Regions from separate parts of the Brevibacillus brevis NBRC 100599 genome, predicted to be linked through region 2. Evidence: riboswitches for the same ligand, from Rfam matches in the RefSeq annotation. Region 2 holds a riboswitch; each other region holds the start of a gene.
The links. Region 2 has a riboswitch for S-adenosylmethionine ahead of BBR47_RS18825 (homoserine dehydrogenase). Riboswitches for the same ligand answer to the same signal wherever they lie in the genome.

Region 1 (5,219 bases), 1.2 Mb from region 2:
TCAAGCCAGACGTATCGATCAAGGGAAATGGCGTTGTAAAGTGAAGGGTGAAAGACAAAACCCCCTGGCGATTAGTAAATGCCAAGGGGGTTCGTTATTAATAGATCGCTTCCCAGCCTGCAGGAGTGACGAACAGGCGAATCGCCTTGATTTTGCGGTCGTCCATCAGAGTGAAGTAGTGGCGGTAGTTCGGTGGTACGGAGATCAGATCGCCTGGCTCCAGCTCGACGTCGAAGTAGCGTCCGTCTTTGCCTTTGATGGCGAAAATACCGTGACCATCGACGCAGAAGCGGCATTCATCGTCGGTGTGGTGATGCTCGCCCTTGAATTTTACCAACAGCTCGTCGAGGTTAGGTGTTTTGTCAGAGAGAACGATAATGTCCGCTGTCAAGTAACCGCGACGTTGGCTAATCGCATCGATTTCTGGCTTAAAGGTGTCGAGAATCTCTTGTTTTTCCTCGTCTGTCGGGCTGTAGTTATCACGGTGCTTTGGATCAAGGCGATCCACGCCCCATTTTTCGTAAATGATCTCTTGGGTATCCAGGAAGGAGACAACTTCCTCGGGTGCGGAGATGTACTCATTGTTGTCGTGAAAACGAATTTGTGCCATCGTTTATTCCTCCTTAATTGGTGGTTGTAGTGGACACGACTGCTTGGCGCAATTGCAGCCAGCGGGCGTGATACTCGAATAGGAATTCAAAAGCTTCCAGATGGCGCTTGGCCTCGAAGTCATTGCCGCCCCACGTGTAGATACCGTGGTTACGAATGAGTACGCCGGGAACTTCTGGTGTCATCACTTTTTCAATGGCGGCAGCCAAGGTCGGAATATCGGCAAAGTTCTCAACAATCGGAACAGTAATGCGCGCGTTTTCTTCCCAGATTCCGAGTCCCTTGATCAGCTCTTGTCCTTGGATGGAAAAGGCGCGTTGTCCAAAGTACAGCTCGGAAATGAGATTATTCCAGACCGTATGGACGTGGAAGCAAGCCCCTGCCTTCGGGAACGTTTTGTAGACGACGGCGTGGATGAGCGTTTCCGCGGAAGGCTTGAGAGCAGTATCATCCACTGGATGCGAGTCTTGATCTACCACCAGATAATCTTCGGGGGACAGCTTGGTTTTGTCTTTGCCGCTTGCTGTTACAGCAAATTGCAAGGGATCGCTTTGTATTTTAATAGAGAGATTGCCACTGGTGCCGGGAAACCAGTCCCGGCGGGCAAATGTCAGCTTGGCGTCATCCAGACGGCGAAAGGCATCCAGACGTTGTTCGAGTGTTGCAGTCATGAATTAGACGACCTCCTGTTGGACTTGCTGTAAAATGCGAATCACATCGTGGAATGTGGCAAACGTGCTATGCGGCAATTGCAGCTCTTCCGCCTTGTCAGCGAGGAAGGAACGAGCAATCACATAATCAGCGATCTTGGCACCAGCCAAATCAGTGATGGAGTCGCCGATGACGATGCGGAAATGGGTTGCTGGATCGTAACGGCGGATGATGGTCGTCTTGCACATGCCGCAGCCGTTCGTGCAATGTTCATCGCAAGCGTTTGGCCACGTAATGGTGATGCGCTCTCCGCTGAAATCACTGCCATTGCAGTAGATCGGTACATCGGCAAGATCGAAGGGTGCCAGGATAGGCTCCAGGAAAAAGTCGATGCCGCCACTCGTGATCAACAGCTCGATGCCTTCTTCGCGGCAATAGCTCACAAATTCAGCAAATCCTGGGCGAATGGTCGCTTCATGGACAATAAAATCAATAATGTCCTGGCGCAAGGAGGAGGGCAAGAGTTGAAACAGCTTGCCAACTCCTTCCTGAACGCTTATTTTTTGCGAAAGGATTTGCTCCGTCAAGGCTTCCCACTCAGGGGGAGCGAACTTGCGGACAATCGCTACAATGTTGTCTTTTTCGGTAATCGTACCGTCGAAATCGCAGAACAGGACGAGCTTCTTACTCATCGTGCGCCACCCCACTTTTCCAGGGCGATCGCCAGTTCTTGTGATTCTGAGGAGGCTTCTTCCAATGTTCGGCCTGCGGTGACTGCCTCAATCGCGGCAACGAAAGCTTTTGCTCCTGCGGTTGCTCCACCGGGATGACCGTGGATTCCGCCTCCTGCATTGACGATTTGATCGAGTCCGAAGTCTTGATAAAGCTGTGGAACCAGCCCCGGATGAATGCCGGCAGACGGAACCGGGAAGGAACGGCGTACACCATTCAATGGATCTGTCAAATGCTTCGCGAGCTGCAACGCTTCTGTTTTGTCCAGAGCCACATTGCCATATGGGGATGGGAAAAGCACCAAATCCGCCCCAGCTACACGCATCAACGTACCGAGTAGGAGCGGGGTGGCGATGCCGTAGTCAGGTGATGGATAGTATGCGCCTGCCAATGCTGGATGCGCCATGATTGGTACGTGTACGTCAGGATCGGCTGCCAAACGGTGCAGGGCATCGAAGCCAAAGGCCAGCACGTTGAATAAGAGGCAATCAGCCCCCGCCTCTACTGCACGCTTCGCTTTTTCGTTCAGCTCATGCACAGGTCCAGTCAGGTTGGCTGCATAGAGGACGGGCTTGCCAGTTTCGGCTTCGGTCTCCTGTGCGATCTGCTTGAACGCTTTGATCCGTTCGATAAAAGGAGCACGGTCATCTGCAAAGAAGATTTCGTCATCTTTCACGAGATCGACTCCGCCCAAGGCTTGTGCTCGGAATTGCGTCTTCAGATCGTCGAAAGGAAGACCTAGACACGATTTGAAAATGCTCATCAAGAGCGGGCGGTTATGTGCACCTAAACGTTCGCGCAGACCATCAATGCCGAACTTCGGTCCAGGGAAAGCCTGGAGGAATGATTCAGGGAAAACAATGTCGACGAGCTTGATTTTGCCGTCCATCGACAGTTTGCCGAATATTCCGGTTAACAAGGAAGGAATGTCCGCTGTAAAATTGCGAGTCGGATAGCTAACGGTAATCAGACCGCGTGTTTCTCCGTTTTCCAGTGTCGCAATCGGTGTCGCGCTCACAGCTTCACCGAGATATGGCGCTAGCATAGCTTGCTTGGCAAGCGGCAGGTCCGTCCAGGAACCGACTGTCATGCCAACAGCAATGGCTTGCGCTTTTTTGTTCAAGTCTTTTGCTTGTGTGAGATAGGTGACGAGGATACGTTGTTCACTCATGGTACGTCAAATCCTCCTTGAATTAATAAAAAAGCCTCCCCATTGAGCGGGGAGGCGGTTGTCGACTATGAAAGCGTCTCGTCTCCTCTCATCTCTCGGGTCAGTAGCCGAAACGAGCCAAAATTGCTCGATCTCGACTCTTATCCGTTGGAATTAGCACCGTTTCGCTATCCAAGGTACGCATGATGAGCGTACGATTCATGGTATAGCGCCGGTTGCCGGGCATCATAGGGCCAGTCCCTCAGCCAGCTCGCGATAAGAGTTATTCGTTTCCCCCATGATATGACGTTCATTGTCAGGAGTCAATCCTTGTTTTTGCAGAGAATGTGCAGGAGATTATTAGAAAAATGAGACGAAGATGAAACTTTTTTACAATTCCTTCGTGGTAAGGGGTGAAAGGGTGTGAACGGCTTGGGAAAGTAGGTCTGGAGGATGTGTACCAGCTGCATGTAAACGATATTTACCGCTATCTTTTCCGGCTGACACGAGATGAGAGGCTGGCAGAGGATTTGACACAGGAAACCTTTTGTCGCGCCTTCTCTTCCTTGGACGACTACCATGGGGAAAAAGTACGGCCCTGGCTGTTCAAGGTGGCCTATCACGCTTTCGTGGATGGTTATCGCAAGAAGACGAAACAACGATTTGTGTTTGTAGAAGCCTTGCCAGAGCGACCTGATCATTTGGCGGTTGATCCGGCAGAGCATGTCGTGAATCAGGAGCTATGGGAAGTGGCCTACGACTATTTGGAGAAACTTCCGGAAAAGCAGAGACAGGTCATTTTATTGTCCGCCATGCAGTTTTCCTACGCGGAAATGGCAGAGGTACTCGGAATCGAGCTGGCAGACGTCAAGCGCTCCTTGTTTCGGGGACGACAAAAGATGCGGCAGTTGTGGAGGGAGGAAAGCAAGTGATGAACACGGAGAAGAATCAACGCGAGCAAAGGTTGCTTGCTTATTTGCGTGGAGAAATGACGGCAGAGGATTCGAAACAATTCGAGGAAGAAATAGCCGCTGACGAAGAGTACGCACAGCGATTGGAAAGGCTTTTGTTGGGGGAAGAAACAGAAGAGGACAACGAGAAAACCAAACAGTCTGAAACACTGTCAGCTGAAAAACAGCGTGCCATTGTTCGCCGGGGGAAATGGAAAAATCGGTTGTCCAACGCAGGATTCACCATAGGGCTTCCCTTTCTGGCGGGAGTTGTGCTGCTGATTTTGAATGGCTGGGTTGGGTCGCTGATGCATGAAGACCTGTTCCGCGTTGCGAAGTCGATGGTCAATTTTACTCAGCCAGGTGTGAGAGTGGGGGGGAGTGGTTCACAGGTCGGATTGCTGTACGGAAACATCAGCATGGAACTAAGCGAGCGGGTTGGGGGAGAGGAAAAGAATGCGGGTCGTTTTGAGAGTACGAATGTGCTGTGGAATGTGAATGCCAAGCCGCAATGGACGAACGGGGTCAGGGAGCAAAAGTTGTTTTTCCGTTATCCGGCAGAGGAGGAAACGGAGGATACCATGTCTCTCACCTCAGCTGCCTGGACGACAATGGAGAAGCTGCCCGAAGGAACGGTTTCGCAGCTTGCGATATCTTTTGACCACTTTCTGACGTACGAGGAGTATTATAAGCTGGTTACCCGCCATGTTACCTCTTCAGGTCAAGATACAGTCTGGCTTGCAATAGATACAGGGGTAGAGCTCAAGCAAGCTGAAAGCGGAGATGTGCTTTTTGGTTCCGGGGAAGTGTGGGGATTTGCCCAGCGAGAAATGGATTACGGTGGTGTATATAAAAAAGGGGATGGGGACAGAGTAATCGCAAACTATCTGGAGGAGATGAGTTATTTGTCAGAGCAAGAGGAACTGGCTCGTGATATCGGAAGATCCTTACTCCCTGGCAGAGATCTACAGATTGCAGAGCGATACAGTCACATACAGAAATACGGGGTTCGCATCTACGGAGCCGTCCTCACCGGACCTACGAAAGAACTGCTGAAGCTCAAGGCAGAAAAGTCGATAACAGCAGCGTTTTTAGGCAAGGTAGACTGGTGGAATTGGGAGCGACCT
Region 2 (5,219 bases):
AAGCCCGAAATAACTAAGGCTATTCCATGTCCCCCAAGACGCATGACGCCCTCCAGCAACCGCATGAAAACCCGCTTGGCAAAATTGCTCCGCTGCTTCCTGAGGAGTCCGATGTACAAAATGAACCAAATGATCAAAAGTTAATCGCACCTTTTTTCTCCCCTTTTTCGTATTACTTATAGGATATCAAAATTCATTTATGTAAGGATAGAAAGACAAGGGGGAAAAATGAACGAGAACAGATCAAGCCGGATACATGCTCGGCGCAAACGCTCACGCAGAAAATGGGCACGTGTGGGAAAGAGCACGCTCCTCTTTAGCCTGTTGGCCATCTTCGTCGTCGGAACCTACTACTTATTTCAAACTGCCATGGATGGAGAACATGCCAACCCGAACACCCAGCCTGCTCCTGATGATACCGCGAACCAAAAGTCTTCCGTGCAGCTCACCTTTGTCGGTGACATCATGATGTCAGGAAACGTTGAGAAAACCTTACTTGCAAACAGCTATGACTACCCATACAAACATGTAAGCTCGCTCTTTTTGCAAGATGATATCACCATTGCCAATTTGGAGACGCCGATCACCGACACAGGTGTTGCTGCTCAAAACAAGGAGTATGTTTACAAGTCATCGCCACTTGCTGTTCCTGCCATGAAAAACGCTGGGATTGATGTGGTGAATCTGGCCAATAACCACTCCATGGACCAAGGCGTTCCGGGATTGCTGGATACCTTTGAAGCTTTGGACGAAAACCGTATAGAATACGTCGGTGCCGGTAAGGATGCAAGCCGTGCCTATTCACCTGTTTTCCTAGAAAAGAACGGCATCAAGATCGCGATTCTCGGCTTCAGCAGGGTCATTCCCGAAACGAGCTGGTTTGCAGGGAATTCCCAGCCAGGTATGGCCGCTTCCTATGATCCTACACTGGCAGTGAAAGCGATCCAGGATGCGAACAGCCAAGCGGATCTCGTGGTGGTGATTGCACACTGGGGCAAAGAACGCTCCGATTATCCTGTCGATCATCAAAAGGAGCTGTCTCGTGCCTACATCGATGCTGGTGCAGATTTGATTGTCGGCGGTCATCCCCACGTACTGCAAGGCTTTGAACGTTACAACGACAAATGGATTGCGTACAGTCTTGGCAATTTCATTTTCACACGTGCAAACGAACCCAAGACTTGGGAAACGATGGTCCTACAAGCAAACTGCTCCAAAAGTGGTGATTGTGAGCTAACGATGCTTCCATTTCATGCAGAATTAGGACAAGCTGTACCCATGAATGAAAGCAACGGCGCTGCCCTGTTAAAACGCATTGAATCCATTTCTGAGCAAGTCGACATACAAAGTGACGGACGTGTGCAGCCACATGCAAAGGCGGTGGAGACTGCCCCCTGATAAAAGAAGCCGTATTTCCAGATTCCTAGAAATACGGCTTTTCTTCTTATGATTCCTCTTACTTACGCAGATTCAAGAATAGGGAAGCAGCGCACTTCTAAGCCAAAATCATTTTTCAATAAGGACACTTGCTGTTCACTGATTCCCGTCACGATCAACCCTGCGCGCAAGACGCCTCCCAAATCGAATTGGACTTTTAGTTTATGCACGTTCACCCCGGCCTGCTGAAGGAAATACAAGACCCGATCTGGCGTCGCAGTATGACATGAGCCCTCCAGATAACATAGGACGTGTTCTGTCGAGTCCAACGTGCCTCCAGCTTTGTCAGCCGTTTTTTCTTTCCAGGTAGGATGCGGTGTGAATGGCTGTGTCAATAAATAGGCCAAATCTTCCACGACTGCACTTGCTGTAGGGAGCTCTCCTGCCCCTCTTCCTGTAAACAACAAGTCTCCCACGATGTTGCCGGATAGCTGGACAGCATTAAACGCATCGTGGATTTGCGCCAACGGATGGCTCAGCGGAAGCATGGTTGGTTCAACAGATAGGCGAATGCCTTTTTCGGCTTGATAAGCCTGCGCGATCAGCTTGATCCGGTACCCTAAGTCGCTTGCAATCCGAATGTGGCCTGCTGACAAATCTGCAATTCCTTTGCGAACAACATCCGCTAAAGGCAGCGATTCTCCATAAACAAGCTGTGCCAGGATATACAATTTATACATAGCATCAAAGCCTTCTACATCCGAACGAGGGTCTGCTTCCGCATAGCCCAGCTCCTGTGCTTGCTTGAGCACCTCCTGGTAGGAGAGCTGCTCTGCTTCCATTTTCGTCAAAATGAAGTTCGTTGTTCCGTTGAGAATACCACGAACGCCTTGGATATCGTTCGTACGTAGGAACTGCCGGAGCACACTCAAGATCGGGATACCCCCAGCCACACTCGCTTCATAGGCAAGATGCACTTGATGCTGATTTGCCAAATCGACTAGCTCTGTTCCTTTTTTCGCCAGGAGCTCTTTGTTGGCGGTTACCACATGGCAGCCCTTTTCGATCAAAGCACGTACGTAGTCATAGGTAGGTTCTACACCGCCCATGACCTCCACCACGATATCCACATCGCTTCTCAATACATCCTCAAAATCTGTCGTCAGTAAAGCCGGGTCGACATGAACCGCCCGCTCTTTTTCCGAGTCACGCACCAATGCCTTGACGATCTCAATTCGTTTTCCCAGACGAGAAGCCAGCTTCTCCTGTTGTGAACGGATCGTTTTGATTACGCCCCCACCCACTGTCCCCAATCCCAATAATCCCACGCGTACCACTTCTGCACTCATCCTGACCACCCCATACCCCGAATTTTAGATAAAAAGAAAAGCCATCTTCGATAAGAAGAAGGCTTGATAGCAGCTAATGCTCCCCCTCCTTATCTCCCAGGACACGTAAATGTCCTGCAGGAATTGGCACCTTGTCACAAAATATACGTGACGGTTGCCGGGCTTCATCGGGCCAGTCCCTCCACCTCTCTGGATAAAGAAAATATGAAATTAAAAAAACCTTCTTCGCTAAGAAGAAGGTTCATCTACTAATAGAGTAACCCGCTTCTTATCTTTCGAGACGAAACGTCTCGCAGGAATTGGCACCTTGTTGCAATATGCAACGGTTGCCGGGCTTCATCGGGCCAGACCCTCCACCTCTCTGGATAAGAACCATTTATGCTGTTAGGCTTTATTCTAAGAAATTCCAAGGCAAGCGTCAACAAAATTCTTTCTTTTCTGATTGCAAGCTGATTTGGCAAGGATTTCAGTTGTGGGTGAACAGGCTTTCTACCTCTTCCATACTGCAGCAAGCACAATGAAACACGCCCTCCTGGCATTCCTCAGGCTGCTCTTTTTCCTCAACATATCCGCACCATTGGCAAATAAAAAGTTGTATCATTGCTCGCCCTCCTCTTCTATTATTCTGCCCAAAATAAAAAGAGCATTTTCCGTTCGACCGTGACGATCGTTAGAAAATGCCAGAAAAGGAGGGGCATACTTGTCCACTCGCTGTTTTTTTCGCAAGCCATCTCTAACACCTCCCTATCTCCCGTAGGTCTATCAGTGTTGTCGAAACAGGCAGGTCTCCTGACTATGGGTTCATCGCCTAGCGTCGCCTTCCCCGTCTATTTTGATAGACCAGTGGCTTTTTGGACGCTGACTCCCCTCTTACAGTGGCGGGACCGTGTCGGATTTGCACCGAGCTTCCCTATTATCCTTGTGGCGAGTTGGTTACGCTCTAAGGAACCTGTTTCCACCTATGAAATTGTCTATTTTCACTGCTACCTTCAGATTTTACCTTACCCCAAATACCGCTCTTTCAAAATGCGAGTGTGATGAGCTTCATGTCCAACAATCACATAGGCCAATGTCCTTGCAGATAGCTTGTTTCCGTTGGCAAGTCCTGTACGCAACCACGCTTCTGGAGAGATTCCTCGCACCAAAGCGATGGTGGAAGCACGGACAGCCTTATACTCTTCCAGTAAATCAGACAGGTCTCTTAGCTGAAAACACCCGTGTTCAACAAAAGCATTCTCATCAAAACCGACGAGGGGTGTCTGATCTCCTCTCGCGATTCTCAGCAAGCGATAGCTCATGATGCGTTCTGCATCGATGAGATGACCCAACACCTCTTTAACCGTCCATTTGCCTGGCGCATACCGATAATCAATTTGCTCGGGGGCAAGGGACGAAAATAATGCGACGATCCTCTCTCCTTGCTGCGTGAGGATCGTTTGGAGCTCCCCCTCCGGTACAAGACCCATGTAATAGTCAAAATAAGCAGCGTATTCATCGCGCTCTGGTCGTCTGAGCATATGTTTCCCACTCCTCGTCATTCAGTTTCAATAGACAAGTTACTATGTAAACCTTCAAACAATAGGACCCTTGCCGGGGCTGCATCCGTGCCGACCAGCTTGAGTGGTGCAGCTACCAGAAAATACTCGCCTGGCGGGACCTCTGCTAGCCGCAAGCCTTCCACGACAATGACTCCCGCTGCAAACAATTTTTTATGGGTGGGGTGACCTTCCTGGCTGCGTTCGATTCCAAGTGCATCGGTACCAATGCCACGCACCCCTAGCTCACTTACATATTCCGCACCCTCTTCAGACAGAAAGATAAATTCAAAGGAGAACGCCTCTTCAAAAGAGTTTTTCGTTTTAAACAGGACAAAATCTCCTCGCTCAAGATCGAAGCTCTCCAAGTCAGCGCGAGTGATCCTGTCCTCGACCGCTGTGAGATCAAGAACTTTACACTTGCCCACTAGCTTCTCCAAGGAAATACTCTCAAATGTATCACCAGCATTCACCATATGCAGGGGAGCATCCACATGGGTACCTGTGTGGAGGTCCATGTCGATTCTCGATTCTGTTACATAACCGTTGGTAGCGGTACGTATTTTCGGCTGCTTTTCCGGCTTGTTTTTATACACCGTCATTCCTTCGTACACGATGGCGGTTACATCATACATTTTCATCCCAAACGCCCTCCCTTTTGCCTACTGGTTTTTTCGATCCGCTGGAAAAACAATCCCCATCTGCCTTCTCGCTTCATCCATGACCTGCATGGCCATTTTGGAAACTTCATGCGAATTCGTTGCAGATTGTCTGGCCCCGATCTTCGCCAAGTGTAGAAATTCTCTTATTTCATAATGCATGGTCTTCGGGGTCTGCGGCCTTGCTACTTGCTCGATTCGTCCGTCCCTGTAGCGAATGTCCACTTCTTTGAGATGGTTGATTCGATCGATCACCATCGTAGCGTCCTCCCCTTGAATTTCTGCTGGCTGATAGGAGG
Region 3 (5,219 bases), 980 kb from region 2:
GCCGATAGATGCGCTCTTCTCGCTCTTTTCCTTTTGCCAATCCATAGGAGTCGATTCCTTCGGCGATGATGTCGCCTACCCGCAACCGCGGATTGAGTGAGGCCTGCGGATCCTGGAAGATCAGCTGCATGTGGCGGTTCGCTTCCCGTTGCTCACGTCGATCCATCCTGGCGATGTCTTTGCCTTGAAACAGGATGCGCCCTGTAGTAGCCGGGTACAGGCCTACGATCGTCCTGCCCAGCGTAGACTTGCCGCAGCCGCTTTCCCCAACGATTCCGAGCGTCTCCCCTCGCCTGATTTCAAAAGAGACGCGGTCAACAGCTCTAACCCGTTGGCCTTTGCCAATCTCAAACGATTTAGCGAGATTCTCCACTTCTACTAAGTTGTCACCCATGTGTCTCCCTCCTTGCTACCATCCACGCTTCTACTCCCCGGGCACGCGGGTCGTTCAGCCAGCAGCTCGCCTCATGCTGATTGAAAAACGAATTTGATTGAGGCATATGCTCCAGGCAAATTTCCATGGCAAACCGGCAACGGGCGGCGAAAGGGCAGCCGGCAGGTGGACGAAATAGATCCGGCGGTGTCCCCTCGATGGGAATCAGTCGTTCTTTTTTACCTGCATCAAGACGTGGCACAGACTGCAACAGCCCTTGTGTGTACGGATGGCGCGGATTGTCAAAAATCTCTCCCACCGGGCCGCTCTCCACCACTACACCTGCGTACATGACCGCTACATGATCGGCCACCTCTGCGACAACGCCCAGATCGTGGGTGATCAAAATGATCGAGGTGTGCAACTGCTCCTGCAATTCCTTCATCAGACGAAGGATCTGCGCCTGAATGGTCACGTCGAGCGCCGTCGTCGGTTCATCTGCGATAACCAACTGCGGTTGGCAGGCTAGCGCCATAGCGATTCCGACACGCTGCCGCATTCCTCCACTTAGCTCGTGCGGATATTGTTCAAATCGCCTCGCCGCCTCTGGAATACCTACCCTCTCTAGCAGTTTCAGCGTCTCTTCCTTTGCTTCCGTCTTCGTATGCTTTCGATGTTTGATCAGCCCTTCCGCAATCTGCTGACCGATTTTCATCGTGGGGTTCAGCGAGGTCATCGGGTCCTGAAAGATCATACCGATCTGCGAGCCGCGAACCTGCTGCCATTCCAGCTTCGTCAGCCCAGTGAGTTCACGCCCGCGAAACCGAATGCTGCCGCCTTTTACCTGACCTGTTCGTGGTGGAATCATCCCCATCAATGCCCGAGCCGTCACACTTTTTCCGCAGCCACTTTCCCCCACAATCGCCAGCGTCGCTCCCTCCTTCACAGAAAAGGAAACCCCTCTTACTGCCTGCACCTCTCCACCGTACGTGCGAAAGGAGACGCGTAGCTGATCTACTTCCAATAAAGGCTTCATGATGTACTCCCCCTCATTTCCTGATCCGTGGGTCCAGTGCATCCTGCAAACCGTCCCCGAGTGCATTGCAAGCGAACATCGTAAGCGAAATCATGAATCCCGGAAAAAACAGTCGCCACCACTGTCCGCTCAGCATAACCGCCAGCGCGTCGTTGGCCATGGTTCCCCAGCTGGCTATTGGCGCTTGCACACCCAGTCCAAGAAAGCTGAGAAATGATTCGGCGAAAATCGCGTGCGGAATCGTAAAGGTCAGGTTGACGATGATGACGCCGATCGTATTCGGCAGCAGATGTTTGATGATGATTTTGGTATGAGAGGTGCCCAGCTTTTCTGCGGCCAGAACAAACTCCTGCCGCTTGATCTGCATGATTTGTCCTCTGACCAGGCGGGCCATCCCCACCCAGCCAGTTAGCGAAAGGGCAATAATGATTGTTGCGAGTCCAGGCTCCAGTACCACCATCAGCAGGATTACCACCAGCAGATACGGAATGCTGTACAGAATTTCGGCCAACCGCATCAGGATGTTGTCTACACGGTCGCCCAGCTTGTTCCTCCCTGCCATGTAACCGGATATCCCGCCGATGCATACACCAATCACGAGGTCGGTGGCTGCTGCCGCCACACCAATAAACAAAGAGATTTGTCCGCCTGCCCAGGTACGTGCCCACATGTCCCGCCCCAAGTCATCGGTTCCAAACCAGTGCTCGCCCGACAGTGGCAGATTTCCTTTCGTCAAAGACTGTTCATGTGGGCTGTGGGGAACGAGCAACGGACCAATGATTGAGAGGGTCACCACTGCTGCGAGCAGGAAGAACCCCAGCATTGCCAGCTTGTTACTGGAAACCCGCTGCAATACCTCCTGCCAATACCCAAGACTCGGGCGCTCCCGAATTTCCTCAGAAAGCCGGTTTCGGTCGACTGGACGAAACAGGGAATCCAGTTGTGTTGCCTGATTGGCCATAAGACTACTTCCCTCCACTCGTTAATCTGATGCGCGGGTCAATCACCCGATACAGCAGGTCGATGATGTACAAAGTAAAAATGAGCACAAAGCTGTAAAACACAGTCGTTCCCAAAATAACGGGATAATCGCGGTTAAAAATGCTTTCCACGAAATATTTGCCGAGCCCGGGAATGGCGAAAATCTTTTCCACCACAAAGGTTCCGGTCATCAGGTTGGCAAACAGCGGACCGATAAAGGTAAGAACAGGCAGGATGGCATTGCGCATCCCGTGTCTAACGACAATGGAAAAGGTGCCAAGCCCTTTGGCCTCTGCCGTGCTTATGTATTCCTGTTGCCAAACCTCAAGCATGCTGGCTCGTACAAAGCGGGCGATGATGGCGAGCGGACCGATAGAGAGCGCAAGTGTTGGAAGAATCGAGTGCTCCCAGCTCCCCCATGCAGCGACGGGTAAAAGCTCCCATTTGACCGCTAAGTACTTGATCAACAGTGGCGCGAGAATAAAACTGGGGACGGATATCCCGATGATGGCAGCAAACATAGACAAGAAATCCAAGGTCCGATTGTGATAGAGTGCCGCTACGATTCCCAGTGTGATTCCACCTGCCAGCGCGACCATAAACGACTGGAGTCCCAGAACAGCCGATGCGGGAAATCCCTCTGCAATCAGTGTGTTCACATCCCTCGTCTTGGACTGGATAGAGGGCCCTAAGTCAAATTGCAGCAATCCTTTTAGATAGAGCAGGTACTGTACCGTGATTGGCTGATCCAGGTTGTACTCCGCTCGCATGTTCTTCACCACTTCTTCTGGAAGCATTTTGGCATCTGATGCGAATGGATCACCTGGAATCAGGTGCATCGTCACGAACGTTACCGTGACAATCATCCACAGCGTAACGATCATGAGAAAGCCACGCTTGACTGCATAATAAAGCACGTTGTTTCCTCCTTTAAATAATAAAAAGTAAAACGATATGAATACTACGGATTATAAATATAGAAAACCCCTCTCCGAAAAGAAGAGGGGCGATTGCACGTTTCCCACCTTCTCATCTCGCAGATTAACTCCGCAGGAATTAGCACCGTAAGGTCAATCAGACCAAGGTTGCCGGGTTTCATCGGGCCAGTCCCTCCACCACTCTCGATAAGAATGTTCTATGAAATTTAATTTCATTGTAAAATTCTTTTTTATCTTATCATTTTACTCGGATATGTCAATACTGTTCCATGACAATTGATTTTTCTTTATTTTATTTGTGAAAAAAGTAAATCTTCATACACGTATGAATAGGAGGATGTCAGCCCAAATCTTAATCGTGGTGGCTAGGATCAACAAGGCAAGAATGGATTGGAGAATCTCCGTGCCCAAACGTTTGCTGACCTTCGTACCGAGCGGCGCTGCCATGATGCTGGCGATTACCATGATCACAGATGGCCACAGCAATATGTCCCCTGCCATCCATTTCCCTATCGTCGATCCAATGGAAGATAGAAAAGTGATGGCAAGAGAGGACGCAATCGCAACTCTTGTCGGTATCTTGAGGATGATCAACATGATGGGAACCAAAATAAAAGCGCCCGCTGCCCCGACAATTCCGGAGGCACCTCCGACCGTCAAAGCAGATAAGACAGCTGTTGGTTTATGAAAGATAACCTCGGTCGTCTGTTCACGTTCGTCCACTCGCTTTTTTGGCAGGAACATCAAGATTACAGCGATCGTGGCCAGGATGGCGTAAACGATATTGACGGCATTTGCCGAAAGAAATTTCCCTCCATATCCTCCAAGCAAGCTCCCGACAATAATGGCACTTCCCATGTACACAACGAGCTGGTAATGAATAAGCTTATCTTTGCGCAGAGTCCAAACAGCGGCTAGGGTGGCAAAAAATACTTGGACGGCACTTATTCCGGATACTTCGTGAGCTGTGTAAGCAACGAATCCAAGGGCGGGCGGAATGTACAGAAGCATCGGATACTTGATGATGGAGCCCCCGATTCCAACGAGACCAGAAATGAACGATCCCACGAAACCGATAACAAACAGTGTGATCACTAGGTCGATAGTCATAGGCTCACCCTTTGCAGCGACTCGCTTTGATTTCGTTTTATCCTCGTTGTACTACTGCCAAGCCGTTTATTTGCCATTGTAAGATACCGCCGCTCAAATTCATTACATCCTTGAATCCGTTTGCTTTAAGAATGCTTGCGCCAATGGCAGATCGGGCACCGGAACGGCATTGTACGAGAAGCGGTTTATCGTGAGGAATCTCATCTAGCCGCATGGCGAGTGAACCGAGCATGATGTGCTGTGCATCTGGAATATGTCCTTCCTTCCACTCAGCCAGATTACGTACATCTACTACATGAACCTCTCCCTTTTCCACGCGCTCTGCAATCTCTAGCGGTGTTACCTCTTCAATTGTCTCGAGCGAAGACACTTCACTTTCCATTAGCTTGGTGCTGTCGATAAAGCCTGTGACATGATCAATCCCTACAGCATGCAAGGCTTGCAAAATCTCGTCCAGCTCATATGGGGTGGTCAGGATGTGAACGGGGCGATCGTAATCGACAATCCAGCCTGCCCAGTTGGCAAATGACTTGTTAAAGGGAATATGAAGTGTTCCCGCCAGATAACCCTTCGCAAATTTGTGGAAAGGTCGCGTATCAATTATCTGTCCGTTTTCCAGTGATTTATTTACCGCTTCTAGCGAGTTGAACTCTTGAACAACAGGAAGCTCCTTTAGCAAGGCAGGGCCTTCCTTATTCACGCGTTTCATCACGGCAAAATACGTTGGCGGCTCTGGTTGTCCATCCAGGAGCGCCTGAACGAATTCCTCTTCACTCGTGTG
Region 4 (5,219 bases), 2.1 Mb from region 2:
GCAAAGAACGCATCTGCATCTACGTCCAGACAGACGTTTATGTTCGGTTCTTTTTTCAGGCGGTTTTGAAAGTCGCAAACCGTTTGCCCATCACACAGCTCACTTCTCGTTTCGATATCTACATACAGTTTCTGCGTCTTCACCAGCTTCGGATCGAGTGCGACCGCGACAGCCAACGGATCATGCATAGCGCACGCATAGATGCCATTTCGCTGAAAATAGCGATGAAGGTAATCAGACGTACTCTGTCTCACGTACTCGCCCATCGGGGTATCTCCTAGCCCGCGAATATGCTCCTCATTCAGTAGCACTCTTCGCGTTACATCCAGACCAACCATCGTCAATTGCGGGAATCCGGCATGAAATACGACCTTCGCTGCCTCTGGATCGACGTACATGTTGTACTCCGCAACTGGCGTCACATTGCCATGCTCGCGGACCACTCCACCCATGAAAATAACTTCCTTGACGTGTTGAACAAGCTCCGGATATTTTTTCACCGCCAAAGCCAAATTGGTCAGCGGCCCCGTCATGACGAGCGTAATTTCTCCAGAATGAGCGAGTACGTTTTCCACGATGAAATCAGGGGCAAAGCCAGCAGTCGGTTCCTTGTAAATCGGAACTCCGGCAAGGGCACCGCCCAAACCATCCTCACCATGTACGGCATGCTCGAAAAACAACGGCCGCAATAACGGTTTAGACGCTCCACAGATGACAGGGATTTGCTCGCCGACTTGCAGGAAATCAAGAATTTTGCACGTGTTTTCCGTGGCTTTTCGCAGCGACACGTTGCCATTCACCGTAGTAATACCAACTAGATCGAATTGCCCGCTTTTCACAGCGAGAATAATGCCAAGCGCATCGTCAATGCCCGTATCGACGTCAAGAATGATCTTTTTCACAAGTGGTCCTCCTCACTTTCATATAAATTCCTATACGTTGAAAACGAGGGTATATCCGAATTGTCTATACCCTCGCCCATTGTTTTTCTATCGTTCGTTATTGCGTTATTGCGTGATTTCACGATTCCAACGGTCAATCCATGCTTTGGAGTGCTCGTTTACGAATTTCATGTCCAGCATTTTCAGCTTGCTTACGGTTTCTTCCCCGTACGTTACACCTTTTGCTTCTTCTTCTGTCAGTTGAACGGTCTTGTTTACAGGGGAATCGATTTTCGCTTTTGCTGTTTTCTCCTGAACTTCTTTGCTCAGTTGATAGTTGATGAAGTCTTCTGCGAGTGCTTTGTTTTTCGAGCCTTTTACGATGTTAACCGTATTCATAACCGCATATCCACCGCTTGCAGGTTGTACGAAAACAGCTTCTGGAACAGCAGCTTTGATGTCTTTGAAGTACATTTCCATGATTGGTCCTACGCCGATTTCTTCTTGTCCAAACATGTTCACGTATTCGGAGGTCTTATCGTAGAACTTCACGACATTTTTGTTGACTTCTTTCATTTTCGCGAAGGCTTGATCCTCGTTAAATTCCTTGCTGCCCGCAACCGCAGAAGCACTGTCGAGAACCATCGGGCCAGTTGTGGACGTAATGCTTGGCAGTGTCAGCTTGCCTGTCAGCTCTGGATTCCACAGATCTTTCCAATCCTTGATCTCAGTTTTTACGAGCTTTGGATTGTAGGCAATCCCGAATTGGCCAATCGTGTAAGCTGGACCGTACTCCTCGCCCAGTGGTGCTTTGGCGATGTCGTAGATTTGATCCAGGTTCGGGATGCGGCTGCGGTCGATTTTTTCAAATGCGCCACTCTCAATCCCTTGCTGTGCATAGTAGTCAGAGAGGTAGATCAAGTCTACATCGGAGCTTCCTTGGCGGACCTTGTTCAGACGCTCTGCGTTGTTCCCGATTTCCAGCACGATTTTTACGTTATGTTCTTTTTCAAACGGCTCATATACTTCTTTCCGGAAAAAGTCTTCGGAGAAGCCCCATGTGGAGATGACCAGCTTTTGTGGCTCGCCCTTGGCTTCGCCGCCAGCTCCCCCCGCTTTTGGTTGATCATTGCTGCCACAGCCAGCGAGTGCCAGTGACATCATAGAAAAAGACAGGATTCCAGCAAGTAATTTCTTCATCGTAATTCTCCTCCAGTTGGGTTCATTTGATGACAAAATATGGTGATACAATAAAAAGAAAAGTACCCTTGATTAGAACGTATCATTCTAAACAAGAGCACTTTTCTTCGTAAACAAAGAGAAGTGACACCCGTTTTTACGCAAAGTCTACGGTCTCCCCTTAAGATAGATCAAAAGAGAAAATCCGAACGATTGCGTCAGGTATTCAGTTCTGATTCAGCTAAAATAACATTCGTGATCGCCCACTGCGTAGGCGCATCGTAGTCCCTGAGCACGGCTTCCAACGGCAACCCCATCTCTTCTTCCAGTCGTTCTCTCAGTCTCTTCTTATAAAGAAGGGACATGCGAAAATCGACTTCGAGCTTGAGGGCCGGTGCTTCTCCTTCCAACGCTTGTGAGCGCGGAGAGCGGCGATGCTTAGCTTGGAACGTAATCATCTGATTTTCAATCGTGACTCGGAGCAAAGTCGTTCCAAATCCGAACAACTCTTTTGCTATCTCATTATAGATGGCAGACAGCTTTTTTCTAGTTTCATTGGAGTCCACGAGAGTCATGTCATCACCTGCGATAGCTGGCATCGGGTTCATTCGCTCTCATTATACATATGATTTTTTCATTCTTCAATAGAATATTCGTATTTAGATCAATTTCACATTTTTCCACCAAGTCATTCGTTTGCAAAAACTGTTGACACCGAAAAAATCAGTCGTTATAATCCAACTATCCAAATAAGAATTAACAACAATGTTTGGAATGATAATTTCATAGCACATTCTCTTATGAAGAGAGGTTGAGGGACTGGCCCTATGACACCTCGGCAACCTATCGCAAACGATACGGTGCCAAATCCAGCGGAATTATTCCGACAGATAAGAGAGGTATTGTTGCAGTGTGGTTACATACTTGCAGTTTTCGCCTCTTCTGTCGGAAGAGGCTTTTTTCTTTTCCATCTTACATCCAGAGAAAAGGGGTATTTTCATGAAAAAAACTGGTCTACTGCTCACTACACTACTGCTCGCTGCATCGCTCGTAACGGCTTGCGGGGGTAAACAAGAAGCTGCGCCTGCTAACGGCGGTACTGCTGCTGAACAAACCTCACTCAAAGTGGGTGTCACTGGCGGCCCACACGAAGAAATTCTCAACAAAGTAAAAGAAGTCGCCAAAGGCAAAGGGCTCGACGTCGAAGTCATCGTTTTCAACGATTACGTACAGCCAAACCAAGCTCTCGATAAAGGAAATCTCGATGTGAACAGCTTCCAAACCATCCCGTTCTTGGCGAAGTTCAATCAAGATCACAAGACAAAGATCGTCGAGGTCGGAAAAACCGTGACGTACCCGATGGGCCTGTACTCCACCAAGCATAAAAAAGTCGAGGACATCCCAGCAGGCGGCGTTGTCGGCATTCAAAATGATCCGACCAACCGAGCACGCGCCTTGCTGCTCTATCAGGCAGCTGGCTTAATTAAGCTCAAGGATGGCGTGGGTGACAACGCAACACCACTGGACATCGTGGAAAATCCGAAAAATTTGCAATTCAAAGAGCTGGAGGCTGCTTTCCTGGCACGCTCGCTGAGCAACGTAGAGGTTGCTTCGATTAACACGAACTTCGCGATGGAAGCTGGCTACTCCCCGAAAAAAGACGCGATCTTCGCTGAGACGGCTGACTCTCCATACGTAAACATCTTGGCAGTCAACGAAACCAACAAAGACAACCCAGCCGTCAAAAAGCTGGTGGACATCTACCGCTCGGAAGAAGTGAAAAAATTCATCGACGAACGCTTTGAAGGAGCTGTACTGCCGTCCTGGTAAGATCGACGCCAGGAACATCAAGAACAACAAGGAGAACTCGTTATGATACAGCTAACCGATATTCATAAGTCGTATCAAGTAGGAAACAAGCAGGTAGAAGCATTGAAGGGCGTATCCCTGCAGGTGGAAAAAGGGCAAATCTACGGGGTGATCGGCTTTAGCGGAGCGGGGAAAAGTACCCTGCTCCGTACCATCAACCTGTTGGAGAAGCCGACCAGCGGTTCTGTGATCGTCAATGGCCAGAACATGCTGACCCTCAAGGAAAAAGAGCTGCGGCAAGCTCGCAAAAAGATCGGGATTATTTTTCAACACTTCAACCTGCTCTCTTCCTATAATGTCTTTGACAATGTGGCGGAAATCTTGCGGATGAATCGCGTCCCCAAAGATGTCATAAAGCGCAAGGTAGAAGACCTTCTCGGCTTGGTTGGCTTGTCTGATAAAGCAAACGCTTATCCTTCTCAACTATCCGGTGGACAAAAGCAACGGGTGGGCATCGCTCGTGCACTTGCGACCGATCCGGAAATTCTGCTCTGTGACGAAGCGACTTCCGCTCTCGATCCGCAAACAACCGAATCCATTCTGGAGCTATTGCTCGACATCAATCGAAAGTTCAACCTGACCATCGTGCTGATTACCCATGAAATGCAGGTCATTAAGAAAATCTGCGACCAAGTAGCCATCATGGAAAACGGCGTCGTCATCGAGCAAGGCTCTGTTCTGGATGTGTTCAGCAATCCGCAAGAGCAAACGACCCGTAATTTTATCAAAACGGTTTTTGATGATCAGGTACCACAGGAGATTTTGTCCAAGATAAAAGAATCCGGACCCGTTTCCAAAATTGTTCGCGTTGCTTTTCGCGGAGATGCCGCTCTCGATCCTGTTCTTGGCACCTTGTCCGCACGCTTTCCGATTAGCACCAATCTGTTATACGGCTCAATTACGACCATTAAGGGAACGGCGCTCGGCATTTTGCTTTTGCACATTTCTGGTGAAGACCAGCCCATTCAAGATGGCATTCGCTTCTTGCGCGAATCCGTCTACCGCGTAGATATTGTGTCACCAGAGGAGGTGCGGAGCTAATGGAGCGTTTGATTGAAATGATTCCGGTATTCGGGCAATCCCTGCAAGAGACCGTCATCATGGTTGGGTTTTCCTTGTTCATTGCGACACTGATCGGGATTCCGCTCGGGATTTTGTTGGTCATCACACAGGCGAATCACCTTTTTCCGAATAAAATCATTTATCACACCTTGAATACGATCATCAACATTGTGCGTTCGTTGCCTTTTATTATCCTGATGGTTGCCATCATTCCTTTTACAGAGTTGA

Region 1: it holds a riboswitch for S-adenosylmethionine, as region 2 does, so the genes downstream of both, BBR47_RS24450 (2,3-diketo-5-methylthiopentyl-1-phosphate enolase) here and BBR47_RS18825 (homoserine dehydrogenase) in region 2, are expected to answer to the same signal.
Region 3: it holds a riboswitch for S-adenosylmethionine, as region 2 does, so the genes downstream of both, BBR47_RS14385 (ABC transporter permease) here and BBR47_RS18825 (homoserine dehydrogenase) in region 2, are expected to answer to the same signal.
Region 4: it holds a riboswitch for S-adenosylmethionine, as region 2 does, so the genes downstream of both, BBR47_RS28435 (MetQ/NlpA family ABC transporter substrate-binding protein) here and BBR47_RS18825 (homoserine dehydrogenase) in region 2, are expected to answer to the same signal.

Annotation. Positions count from the first base shown of each region.
Region 1 covers NC_012491.1:5,139,058-5,144,276, reverse strand. The annotation lists gene BBR47_RS24470 (Ger(x)C family spore germination protein) at 1-44, shown strand, start outside; gene BBR47_RS24465 (1,2-dihydroxy-3-keto-5-methylthiopentene dioxygenase) at 98-610, opposite strand; gene BBR47_RS24460 (methylthioribulose 1-phosphate dehydratase) at 624-1,280, opposite strand; gene BBR47_RS24455 (2-hydroxy-3-keto-5-methylthiopentenyl-1-phosphate phosphatase) at 1,284-1,952, opposite strand; gene BBR47_RS24450 (2,3-diketo-5-methylthiopentyl-1-phosphate enolase) at 1,949-3,163, opposite strand; SAM riboswitch class I at 3,249-3,425, opposite strand; gene BBR47_RS24445 (sigma-70 family RNA polymerase sigma factor) at 3,556-4,074, shown strand; gene BBR47_RS24440 (anti-sigma factor) at 4,074-5,219, shown strand, end outside.
Region 2 covers NC_012491.1:3,932,857-3,938,075, forward strand. The annotation lists gene BBR47_RS18815 (VOC family protein) at 1-150, opposite strand, end outside; gene BBR47_RS18820 (CapA family protein) at 229-1,398, shown strand; gene BBR47_RS18825 (homoserine dehydrogenase) at 1,461-2,726, opposite strand; SAM riboswitch class I at 2,813-2,926, opposite strand; SAM riboswitch class I at 2,992-3,098, opposite strand; gene BBR47_RS31830 (hypothetical protein) at 3,193-3,327, opposite strand; cobalamin riboswitch at 3,488-3,694, opposite strand; gene BBR47_RS18830 (DinB family protein) at 3,728-4,243, opposite strand; gene BBR47_RS18835 (cyclase family protein) at 4,261-4,902, opposite strand; gene BBR47_RS18840 (Gfo/Idh/MocA family protein) at 4,924-5,219, opposite strand, start outside.
Region 3 covers NC_012491.1:2,955,334-2,960,552, reverse strand. The annotation lists gene BBR47_RS14400 (ABC transporter ATP-binding protein) at 1-394, opposite strand, end outside; gene BBR47_RS14395 (ABC transporter ATP-binding protein) at 387-1,409, opposite strand; gene BBR47_RS14390 (ABC transporter permease) at 1,423-2,370, opposite strand; gene BBR47_RS14385 (ABC transporter permease) at 2,375-3,307, opposite strand; SAM riboswitch class I at 3,417-3,521, opposite strand; gene BBR47_RS14380 (sulfite exporter TauE/SafE family protein) at 3,644-4,438, opposite strand; gene BBR47_RS14375 (MBL fold metallo-hydrolase) at 4,476-5,219, opposite strand, start outside.
Region 4 covers NC_012491.1:6,013,337-6,018,555, forward strand. The annotation lists gene BBR47_RS28420 (nucleoside hydrolase) at 1-902, opposite strand, end outside; gene BBR47_RS28425 (ABC transporter substrate-binding protein) at 1,008-2,081, opposite strand; gene BBR47_RS28430 (hypothetical protein) at 2,279-2,635, opposite strand; SAM riboswitch class I at 2,856-2,957, shown strand; gene BBR47_RS28435 (MetQ/NlpA family ABC transporter substrate-binding protein) at 3,060-3,890, shown strand; gene BBR47_RS28440 (methionine ABC transporter ATP-binding protein) at 3,933-4,970, shown strand; gene BBR47_RS28445 (methionine ABC transporter permease) at 4,970-5,219, shown strand, end outside.